DNA from 2 places in the Pseudoalteromonas sp. B131b genome. Region 2 is predicted to be linked to the other one. Evidence: predicted binding sites of a transcription regulator. Region 2 holds the regulator's gene; the other holds the start of a gene.
The links. The regulator sigma-54, encoded in region 2, starts transcription at its own class of promoters, with help from an activator protein. The targets are predictions, from matches to a motif close to GTTGGCACGNNNNTNGNNT.

Region 1 (5,799 bases), 1.7 Mb from region 2:
AAAAGCCTCGTCCGGCAGGCAGCGTTGCCGGTGTGTTTTTATTAGGTTATGGCGTGTTTAGGTTCTGTATTGAATACTTCCGCCAACCAGATGCACAACTCGGTTTATTTGCCGACTTTATTTCAATGGGGCAAATACTTTCGCTTCCTATGATAGTAGGCGGATTAGGGTTATTAATTTGGGCTTATAAGCAACCACAACACGTTACAACAGCTAAGGCATAATACAAAAAACATGAAACAATATTTAAAGTTATGTCAGCGTATTGTTGACGAAGGGCAGTGGGTAGAAAACAAACGTACAGGCACGCGTTGTTTAACTGTAATTAATGCTGATTTAGAATACGATGTAGCTAATAATCAGTTTCCGATGATCACCACACGAAAAAGTTACTACAAAGCAGCGATTGCTGAATTACTAGGTTACTTACGTGGTTACGACAGTGCTGGGCAGTTTCGTGATATTGGCTGTAAAACATGGGATGCTAATGCGAACGATAATAACGCATGGCTTAATAATCCTAACCGTAAAGGTGAGGACGACATGGGACGCGTTTACGGCGTACAAGGGCGTGGTTGGCAACGCCCAGATGGTTCAACACTTGATCAGCTCGCTAAAGTTATTAATAACCTAAAAAATGGCATTGATGACCGTGGTGAGATAATCACGTTTTATAACCCAGGCGAATTTGAGCTTGGTTGTTTGCGCCCGTGTATGCATACGCACACCTTTTCGTTGCTTGGCGATACCTTATATTTAACGTCTTATCAGCGCAGTTGTGATGTGCCGCTTGGCTTGAACTTTAATCAAATACAATGCTTTGTATTATTGGCGCTAGTAGCTCAAATTACTGGTCATAAAGCGGGTAAGGCATACCATAAAATTGCCAATGCACATATTTATGAAAACCAACTTGAGTTGATGCGAGATGTGCAGTTAACACGTCAGCCATTTGCATCGCCTCAATTAAAAATTAATCCAAAAATTAAATCGTTAGAAGATATAGAAACGTGGGTAACACGAGACGATTTCGAAGTAACAGGCTATCAATGCCACGAAGCGATTCAATATCCATTTTCAGTATAATAAAAGATTAAGGAAAACATAATGAAAGCAGTGATCCCCGTAGCGGGCCTTGGTACTCGCATGTTACCAGCAACAAAAGCAATTCCTAAAGAAATGCTGCCAGTGGTAGACCGTCCTTTAATTCAATACGTAGTTAATGAAGCAGTTGCTGCCGGTATTAAAGAGATAGTGCTAGTAACGCATTCAAGTAAAAACTCAATCGAAAATCACTTCGACACCAGTTTTGAACTAGAAGCTACTTTAGAGAAGCGTGTTAAGCGGCAATTACTTGCCGAAGTGCAAGCTATTTGCCCTAAAGACGTAACCATTATTCACGTACGCCAAGGTGAAGCCAAAGGCCTAGGGCATGCTATTAGCTGCGCGGCCCCGATTATTGGTAACGAACCATTCGTAGTTATTTTACCAGACGTAATTATTGATGATGTAGAGAGCGATCTTAAAAAAGATAACTTAGCAGAAATGATCGCACACTTTAACGAAACCAAGCACAGCCAAATTATGGTAGAGCCAGTACCAATGGCACAAGTAAACCAATTTGGTGTAGTTGATTTAGGTGACGTTGAGTTAAAGCAGGGCGAAAGCTCGCCAATTATGAATATGGTAGAAAAACCACCTGTAGACGAAGCACCATCAAACTTAGCGGTAGTGGGTCGTTATGTGTTAAGTGAAAATATCTGGCCTTTACTTGCAAAAACTCCGCAAGGAGCAGGCGATGAAATTCAGTTAACAGATGCAATTGCGATGCTTATGGAGCACGAAAAAGTAGATGCATACGCTATAAAAGGCCGTAGCCACGACTGTGGAAGTAAAGTTGGTTATTTAAAAGCGACTATTGAATTTGCCCTACGCCGTGATGAATTTGCAGATGAACTAAAAGCATTTATTAAAGCGTTGATTTAATTTAAAAGATAACGTTAATAATAAAAAGGCGCCAACATGGCGCCTTTTTTAATGTTTAACCAGAGCTCTGGTTAAGAGATATACTAACATATTGAATTATGGTGATATTTAAATTTATTTTCTCTAGCCAGAGGTTTTCAGTGAAAACAAGGCGAATTTACGTGTCAATAGCTTTTGGGGATGAAGTTATTATCGAAATTTTGGGTTAAATACACTGTTGCAAACGTAGTATCTAAAAATACAGCAACTCAAAAACTGTTGTTATTTTAAGGATTGAATGTGTTTAAATGCGCGGTTTTTAAGTTATATTGTTGTTTTTGTGTTAATTGGCACTAAATTTGTATTAAATGTTTTCTTAAGGATAAAGGGACCCGCATTAATTGTTTGTTAAAACACAATTAAAGCTGAAATGAGTTGTTCCCATAGCCTATTTAAAGTTAAACGCTTAGTACCAACTTGCAATAATGTTTAATCAAGCGAATTGGTATAATTTATAAGAATGTTTAGCTGAAATGTAAGTGTAATTACACTGCTTTCAGGATAACGAATACATGTTTAAACATAAAAATAATAATAAAAATATAATTCTGAGTCTTTTAACGTTTGTATTTTGTACTGCCTGTGCTTCTACGTCAGAAGTAAACCAGTTAGAGCAACCAAATAATTTACCAGAATATGTGTCAATCACAGCCTTAGAGCTTGCTCAGTTAAAAGATGCAGCAATGCAATGGCAACAAGCTAGAGCGGGCCTTGAGCGTATTTTAAGGCTCGAAAAAGAGATCACTTATTTAGTTGACCATATCGACATTATTAACACTAAAGCGATAACGCAATCCAACCAACGTTATACTCGTGCTGATACACGCAATCCTACAGCTGCTCATACCATAAAAGCGCTTTCGAAAGCGCCTAAACATAGCTACAGTAAAAAACGGGCTGTAAAATTAAATACGCTTAAGCATTCATTTTCATTACAAGTGGCATCAGTTAGCTCTGAGCAAAGCTTAAAAAAGTATGGCAAAACCTGAACATAAAGGCAGCTCCATTGTTTAGAAAAAAATAGAGACTAACGTAGAGCAAATCCGTATTAACGATAAAACATTTTACCGCTTAAAACTGGGTTCATATCAAAAGTTAAATAACGCCAAAGCAGATTGCGAAGTATTTAAACTTTATAAACTCGATTGCATAGTAAGTAGTTACACAGATAAACCCATTAAACTATAGTTTAAACAAATAGTTGAGGTAGGCATGTTAATCGGGTTTAGGTTAAGCATTGGTGTAGGTTAACTAGCAAAATTATTCAAACACCTTTTAGGCATAATAATTGCTTTATCTTTTGTATATTTGAAAGAGGATGGCAATTATGCGCCTTTTATTACCCCTATTATTAGTTAACTTAGCCGCTTGCAGTTTGATACCGCAACCAGCGCCAAGTATAAGCACACACGCTCCTAAAGCGGCTATGGCACCTTACACAGTTAATGATTATGTAAATACGCTAACAGTGCAGCTTAGTCATTTAAAAGAGCCGTTAAGTCGTAATTCCCGCATTGGTGTAAGTAGCTTTTATTTTGCTGATGGGCTCGACACCAAGTTAATGACAGAGCAAGCTTCAGGGCTTAGCCAACAAATCCAAGAAAGTCTATTAACCCAAATGACCCAGCTTGGTTACCATACGGTAGAGTATAGATTAGACAATAATATAACATTATCGAGTAATGCCGATAATGTACTAAGTCGCGATTTAAATAAATTACGTGAACGTCAAAAAATTGACTTAATAGTTACCGGTACTGTGACTCGTCAGCAGCATGCATATATAGTAAATGCGCGACTAGTTAATATAAACAGCAAACAAGTTTTATCAGCAGGCAGTACCGAGATCCCTATTAATGTAATGTGGGGTAATGAAAAAATTCAGCAGCGCGACGGCCTTTTATACCGCAGCGAATACTAATTTGGAGCACAAAATGAGAAACCTACTAATTACATTATGTTTGCCATTGGGATTTGGCTGTTCGCAAATGTTTAATGGCATGGAGTCAGAACAAGTAGAAGAACCGCAAAGCAATAGCCCTGTAATGCTTGTAAGTGAGCAACGCGAAGTTGCGTCGCCTGTTGTAAATAATCAACTTTTTCAGTCTGGGTTGGTTGAGCAAAATAATTACACTAAATCAATGCCCGCCAAGCGTAAAAATATTAACCATTACGTGCGTGGCATAATGCAAGACATGGTCGAAAACTTACAGTACGTAAATGATAAAACACCACTTGCTGTTTCAAGCTTTGTATTTTTAGATGATAACTACAACGATGGCAGTTTATTAGGAAATCAGATATCAGAAAGTTTTATGCACGAACTGCATAGTTTTGGTATACCGGTCATTGATTTTAAAACAACCGACTTTATGCGAGTAACACCGGCGGGTGACTTTGTATTTAGTCGCGACTATTTAGAGTTAAATCAAGATCAAAATTTTAACTACGTCCTAGCCGGTACCTTAGTGAGCCACCAAGGGGGTATTAGTAAATGCTCGTATTGTTGGTTTGAAAAGTAAAGCGGTTGTAGGCAGTGCACAAGGCTTTATTCCTCAGTCAGTTGTTGATGCGCTTAACAGCAGCTACCGAACTGATGGTATAATGCTTAAGCAAGCGGATGAGTGAGGTGATTATGCGTTATACATTAAACAGCGTGCTTAGCGCTTTTAGCATGCTAGCATTGGCTGGGTGTTCTATGACACACATTACTCAACAGCAACAAAACACAAATACCCGCGTAGATGTAAACACACAGCATGAGCAAACACCGGAAATGCTGTCGTCGGCTAAAGTAGATGTACATGACGAATACGATTCATCACAACAATTTATGCCCCTTAACCACCATCAAACATTGGTTAATTATGTAGAGCAAATGGCCCTCGATCTAGTCGACACCCTCGAATCAGGTAATGATACTAATGCGCATTTAAATATTGCGGTTACAACCTTAGTTAATTTAGATGCCACACTAAACAACACAAATCAGCTTGGAAATCAAATATCTGAAACCTTAATCCATCAATTACAAAAATTTGGTTATGGTGTCGTTGATTTTAAAACCACAGAAACCATAGACGTAAATAGCCGTGGCGACTTTGTTTTATCGCGTGATATAGCAAAACTTAATGAAGACCAAATGGCCAGCCACGTACTTGCAGGTACTTTAATTTATCGACGTAATGGCGTTGCGGTCAATGCGCGTGTTATTAACATAGACACCAAGCAAGTTGTTGCCACTAGCCGAAAATTAATACCGTTATACGTACTAAATAAAGAAGATATATACTTATCAAGCAATTAAGTTCAGTTGTCGCTTGATATAAAAAACCAGATACCGTTATAATTCACATCTCTAAGCACACAGCTTATTTGTGGCCTCTTAGTTAAATGGATATAACGGCCCCCTCCTAAGGGGCAGTTGCAGGTTCGATTCCTGCAGGGGCTACCAATTAAATCAATGAGTTATGGTTTTACTTTCTGTTCTTCTGCTTCTGTGTAGCACATATGTAGCAGTGTGCTTTTAATTTTAAATGGATTTTCATGCCTAAAAATATAAAAAAATAATAAGTATTATTTTTTATAGCACACTTATATTAGTCTTTTATAACTTACTTTATTCCTTTGGAGCATTCAAAGAACTCTATAGTTCATGGTCTGAATCCTATCTTGCTTTACCTTTAATTATTCGAAATATTCTAATCGTCATTTGTGGCTTTACTATTTCACATCTCTTTAAAAGTGTGGGAGCTTACTATGTCGAATTTGACT
Region 2 (5,799 bases):
GCGCTTATAAACAGTGGCTTTGAAGTGGCTGTTATTACTGGTCGCCATTCGCAGATAGTGCAACAACGTATGACCAGTTTAACAGTACAACATATTTATCAAGGTCAAGAAAACAAGCTTATTGCTTACGAAGAGCTAAAAAACAAGCTTCACCTAAGTGATGATCAAATTGCCTACATTGGTGATGATGGCCCCGATATGCCGGTAATGGAATTAGTCGGGTTTGCCGTTGCAGTTAACGATGCTCACCCACTAATCAAGCGTTTATCACATTACACGACACAGATGCTGGGTGGTTTTGGCGCAGTGAGAGAACTAACCGACTTACTTATGCTAGAGAACGACAAACCACTTACTAGCAAAGGTACTAGTTCATGAATACAGCGCGCATAATTTTAAGCGTTTTATTCATCAGCTGTATGGTTTGGCTTTGGTACCCTTATTTTGCACAAACAAATATGACAGCTCAGGTTGAAGCTGAAGTTATCGCTAAGCCTGATTATATTGCTATTGAGCTAAAACAAACGGCCTATGATGAAAATGGTAAAATTAATCATAAAGTTACAGCTGCTAAAATGGAATTATATCAACAGTTAGGCTTTACCTTTTTTGAAAAGCCCATTTTCACCTTATATAACGAAAAACAAACATGGCGAATAAATGCAGACGAAGCAACGTTATATGAAGGAAAACAATTAATTTTAGAAGGTAACGTGGTTGCCAAGAATCTTACTGATAATGCAATGATAGACAAGATTAATGCGGATAATATTCAAGTAGATATAAAACTACTCACGATGCGTTCAGAGCAACCCGTTATTGTTACGGGACCCAATTTAAAGATCACCGGTAAAGGCCTTGAAGCCGATTTAAAAACTGAAGTGATAAAACTTATTAACCATACGCGAACTATATATTATGACCAATAAAATTTCAAAAATACTTATTATTCCGACACTTATACTAGCTTTCAACCTTAGCGCTGCTGAACAAGCGATTCAACCTGCAGCGAATCAAATATCAATAAGTGCCGACAAACAAGAAGGCCAATTAAAAGAAAACGTCGGAATTTTTGAAAAAAATGTTGAGATTATTCACGGCAACCGCCGTATTACAGCCGACCGTTTAGAAGTACATAAACGTGATGAATTAGGCGATAATAAACAGCTACTAATTGCAACTGGTAGCCCTGCATATTTCGAAGAAAAACAAACTGACGGCACTATAATGAGCGCCAGCGCAAACGAAGTTCGTTATGATGTAGCTAAACGATTTTTAACCCTTATTGGCGATGCACAAGTATCGCAAGCGGGTCAAAAAATAAATGCCAAGAGTATTACTTACGATATACAACAGCAATTAATTAGCGCTGAAAAAGACGAAAACTCAACCGATCGTGTGCATACTATTTTAGTACCTATTGAGACTAAAAAAGAAAAAAACGATAAAGGTCAGCCATGAGTACATTAAAAGCAGAACTATTAGCTAAAAGTTATAAAGGCCGTGAAGTTGTAAAAAATGTAGGTCTGGAAGTAAAGGCTGGCAGCATAGTCGGGTTACTTGGCCCTAATGGTGCAGGTAAAACCACAACGTTTTATATGATTGTAGGCCTTGTACCTAGTGATAAAGGCAAGATTTCTATCGACGATAACGATATTACTCTTTTACCTATGCATAGTCGTGCTAGATTAGGCATTGGTTACTTACCCCAAGAATCATCAATTTTTAGAAAGCTTACTGTTTATCAAAACTTAATGGCTATTTTAGAAACACGTAAAGAGCTAAATAAGCAAGCAAGAGAAGACACACTTAACAATTTATTAGATGAATTTAGTATTCAGCACATTCGTGATAGCCAAGGTATGGCATTATCAGGAGGCGAGCGTCGCCGAGTTGAAATAGCGCGAGCACTAGCCGCTGATCCTAAATTTATATTGCTTGATGAGCCTTTTGCTGGTGTTGACCCTATTTCAGTGTTAGATATAAAGAAAATAATAGAACATCTTAAAAATCGTGGTATTGGTGTGTTAATTACCGACCATAATGTAAGAGAAACTCTTGATGTTTGCGAAAAAGCCTACATAGTTTCTCATGGTGAGTTAATTGCATCAGGCACTCCAGAACACGTATTAAACGATAAAACAGTACGTGATGTTTATTTAGGCGAGCAATTTAGGCTGTAACATTTACGCCATGTCTTTAAGCATCTGCTAGTATTAATTATAACAACATAAAAGGATTGTTAGAGATACATGAGGCAATCATTACAGCTGCGCATGGGCCAGCAACTTACAATGACTCCACAGCTGCAACAAGCAATTCGCCTGTTGCAACTCAGTACATTGGATCTCCAGCAAGAAATACAAGAAGCACTCGACAGCAACCCCCTATTAGAGGTTGAAGAGCAAGATTACGCCGAAGATTCTGCTGGTAAAAACGAGCAAAAAGCAGATAACGACGATGTCACTGTTAGCGCAAATGCTGATGATGTTCCGAGCGAATATGAGCAAGACAGTGGTGAAGCACTTGCTAAAGATACGCTAAGTGATGAAATGGCTATGGATGTTAGTTGGGATGAATATATGAGCGCAGCCCCAGCATCATCATCAGGACCAATGCCTGAAGATGAATCTATATACCAAGGCTCCTCAACTGAAACGCTCCATGAATACCTAATGTGGCAACTACAACTGACTCCCTTTAGTCCTACCGATGAAGCGATTGCGATTGCGATTGTTGAAGCCGTCGATGATTCGGGTATTTTAACACTGAGCTGCGAAGAAATTTTAGAAAGTTTTAATCAAGAGAACGAAGAAGACAACGAAGTTGAACTTGACGAAATAGAAGCTGTTTTAAAAAGAATTCAATTGTTTGACCCTGTTGGTATTGCAGCACGTAGTTTACAAGAATGCTTATGTATTCAGCTGAACCAATACGATAAAGAAACACCCTATATTAATGAAACAAAAATGATTTTAACCGAGCACATTGATCTATTAGCTGCTCGCGACTATCGTACATTAATGAAAAAAACAAAGCTCAAAGAAGAAGAGCTTAAAGAAATAATGACTTTAATACATACTCTTAGCCCAAAACCGGCGGATACTATAGTTAGAGAAGAATCTGAGTATGTAATTCCTGATGTATCGGTGAAAAAAATAAAAGGTCGCTGGGTTGTTGAACTAAACCCAGATAGCATGCCTAAAATCAGAGTCAACAGCCAATATGCAGCAATGTCACGCACCGTTAAATCAAGTGGTGATAGCCAGTTTATTCGCTCGCATCTACAAGAAGCTAAATGGTTTATTAAAAGTTTAGAAAGTAGAAACGATACACTATTAAAAGTAACTAATTGTATTGTTAAGCAACAACAAGGTTTTTTTGAGCATGGCCCAGAAGCCATGAAACCAATGGTTTTAAATGATGTAGCAGAAATGGTCGAAATGCACGAATCAACTATTTCACGCGTAACAACTCAAAAATATATGCATACACCTCGCGGTATTTTTGAGCTTAAATATTTTTTCTCAAGCCATGTAAGTACTGAAAATGGAGGCGAATGCTCATCAACAGCAATACGCGCTCTCATTAAAAAATTAATCGCAGCAGAAAACTCAGCAAAACCATTGAGTGATAGTAAAATTGCAGATATATTAGCTGAGCAAGGAATAAAAGTAGCGAGACGTACAATCGCAAAGTATCGCGAATCTCTAGCTATTCCACCGTCAAATCAGCGAAAAAGTTTGATTTAAGACGCTAAACAAAGAGGGTAATGCTTATGCAACTAAACTTAACTGGTCGTCACGTAGAAGTAACTGATTCATTAAGAGATTATGTAAATACCAAATTTGCGAAGCTAGAAAGACACTCAGATCATATTAATAATGTTCATGTCATTCTTGATATAGAAAAATCAAACCAAAAAGCTGAGGCAACGATTCATGTAAGTGGAGCTGAGTTATTTGCCTCTACTGAACATCAAGATATGTACGCCGCCATTGACTCGCTGATTGACAAGCTCGATCGCCAAGTTATTAAACACAAAGAGAAGCTTGCTCGACACTAATATTATGAAATTAAGTTCACTTATATGCCAGGACTGCAGCAGAGCTGCGGTCCTTTTTAATAGTAAAAAAAGAATTTTAGAGTTCATCAGTCAACTTGCTCATGACAAGCTTCCATATCTTTCTCAACAAGATATTCTCAGCGCCTTAATGAATAGAGAAAAACTGGGAAGCACTGGTATAGGAAGAGGTATTGCAATCCCTCATGGGCGAATGAGCGGTGCAGAAGAGCCTTTAGCACTCGTATTAGTAAGCGAAACACCTATTAATTTTGATGCAATAGATAATCGCCCTGTTGATATATTTGTTGCTCTCATCGTACCTGATGGCGATAACCAGCAGCACTTAAAGACGCTCGCAACGATAGCTGATAAACTAAATAATAAAGATTTTTGTAAACAGTTACGCAGCGCAAAATCAGATACTGAACTGTATCAAGTTATTGTAGAACAATCGTAATTAACATAATGGGTGATAAATGGAATTAATTATCATAAGTGGCCGTTCCGGTTCTGGAAAATCGGTTGCTTTACGCGTAGTTGAAGATTTAGGTTATTATTGCGTAGATAATATTCCAATTAATCTGCTACCTTCTTTAGTGAGAAGTGTATCTGATAACTACGACAAAATTGCAGTTAGTATTGATGTCCGTAATTTACCAAAAGAGCAAGATGAATTTAACGATATCCTTGAATACTTACCTGGCTTTGCTAAACCGACTCTGTTTTATCTAGACAGTGAGGATCAAACATTAATTAAACGTTTTTCTGAGACTCGCCGTCTACACCCGTTATCAGTTGACTCATTACCTCTTGATTTAGCTATAAAAAAAGAAAAAGAACTACTCGATGTTCTCACTACTCGCGCTGACTATATGATCGACACGAGTGATTTAAGTGTTCATCAACTTGCTGAATCAATTCGTGAAAAAATTCTGGGTAAAAAAGATAAACAACTCATTGTTACTTTTGAGTCATTTGGCTTTAAACACGGCATTCCTAAGGAAGCTGATTATGTCTTTGATGCACGCTTTTTACCGAACCCACATTGGGAGCCAGAATTAAAACCTTTAAATGGCTTAGACCAACCCGTAAAGGATTACTTAGCCAGCCACAGCATTGTCCAAAAGTTCACTTGGCAAATTCAAACTTTTGTACAAACATGGTTGCCACATTTAGAGCGAAATAACCGTAGCTACTTAACTATTGCTATAGGTTGTACTGGTGGGCAACATCGCTCAGTATATTTAGCACAAACGATTGGTGAAAGTTTTTCGATGACACATCCAAATGTAAAAATCCGCCATAGAGAACAAGAAAAATAACTCATTCAAAATAATCATCTGTTCAGCTTAGGTAGAGTAACTTATGCGTTTAGAAGACACTTTTTTAATAAAAAATAAATTAGGACTTCATGCAAGAGCCGCTACAGTATTAGCGCAACTTGCAATTAAATTTGATGCCTCAATCATGATATATCAAGATGATAAAGAAGCGCCTGGGGACAGTGTATTGGCTTTAATGCTACTGGAAAGCAGTCAAGGAAAAGAGGTAAAAGTAGTGTGTGAGGGCCCTGATGCCGAACAAGCTTTACATGCCGTTGGTCAATTGATAGCACAACGCTTTAATGAAGAAGAATAGCACTTAGCTAAAAACCGAAACTAAGATAAACTAAATGTGGTTAATTACCCCATTAATAAACCTCCCTATCCATAGTTATATAAAAATCAATAAGG

Region 1: the regulator sigma-54 is predicted to act here: its motif matches at 3,301-3,319, upstream of P4S65_RS08640 (FlgO family outer membrane protein).

Annotation. Positions count from the first base shown of each region.
Region 1 is NZ_JARLUZ010000001.1:1,902,897-1,908,695, forward strand. Features, by position in the region: gene lgt (prolipoprotein diacylglyceryl transferase) at 1-224, shown strand, start outside; gene P4S65_RS08625 (thymidylate synthase) at 235-1,086, shown strand; gene galU (UTP--glucose-1-phosphate uridylyltransferase GalU) at 1,108-1,986, shown strand; partial or broken gene P4S65_RS08635 (SPOR domain-containing protein) at 2,538-3,213, shown strand; gene P4S65_RS08640 (FlgO family outer membrane protein) at 3,353-3,946, shown strand; partial or broken gene P4S65_RS08645 (FlgO family outer membrane protein) at 3,960-4,653, shown strand; gene P4S65_RS08650 (FlgO family outer membrane protein) at 4,661-5,332, shown strand; tRNA gene P4S65_RS08655 (tRNA-Arg) at 5,405-5,479, shown strand.
Region 2 is NZ_JARLUZ010000001.1:210,348-216,146, forward strand. Features, by position in the region: gene kdsC (3-deoxy-manno-octulosonate-8-phosphatase KdsC) at 1-378, shown strand, start outside; gene lptC (LPS export ABC transporter periplasmic protein LptC) at 375-929, shown strand; gene lptA (lipopolysaccharide transport periplasmic protein LptA) at 919-1,461, shown strand; gene lptB (LPS export ABC transporter ATP-binding protein) at 1,458-2,183, shown strand; gene P4S65_RS01055 (RNA polymerase factor sigma-54) at 2,253-3,752, shown strand; gene hpf (ribosome hibernation promoting factor) at 3,779-4,066, shown strand; gene ptsN (PTS IIA-like nitrogen regulatory protein PtsN) at 4,071-4,523, shown strand; gene rapZ (RNase adapter RapZ) at 4,543-5,388, shown strand; gene P4S65_RS01075 (HPr family phosphocarrier protein) at 5,432-5,704, shown strand.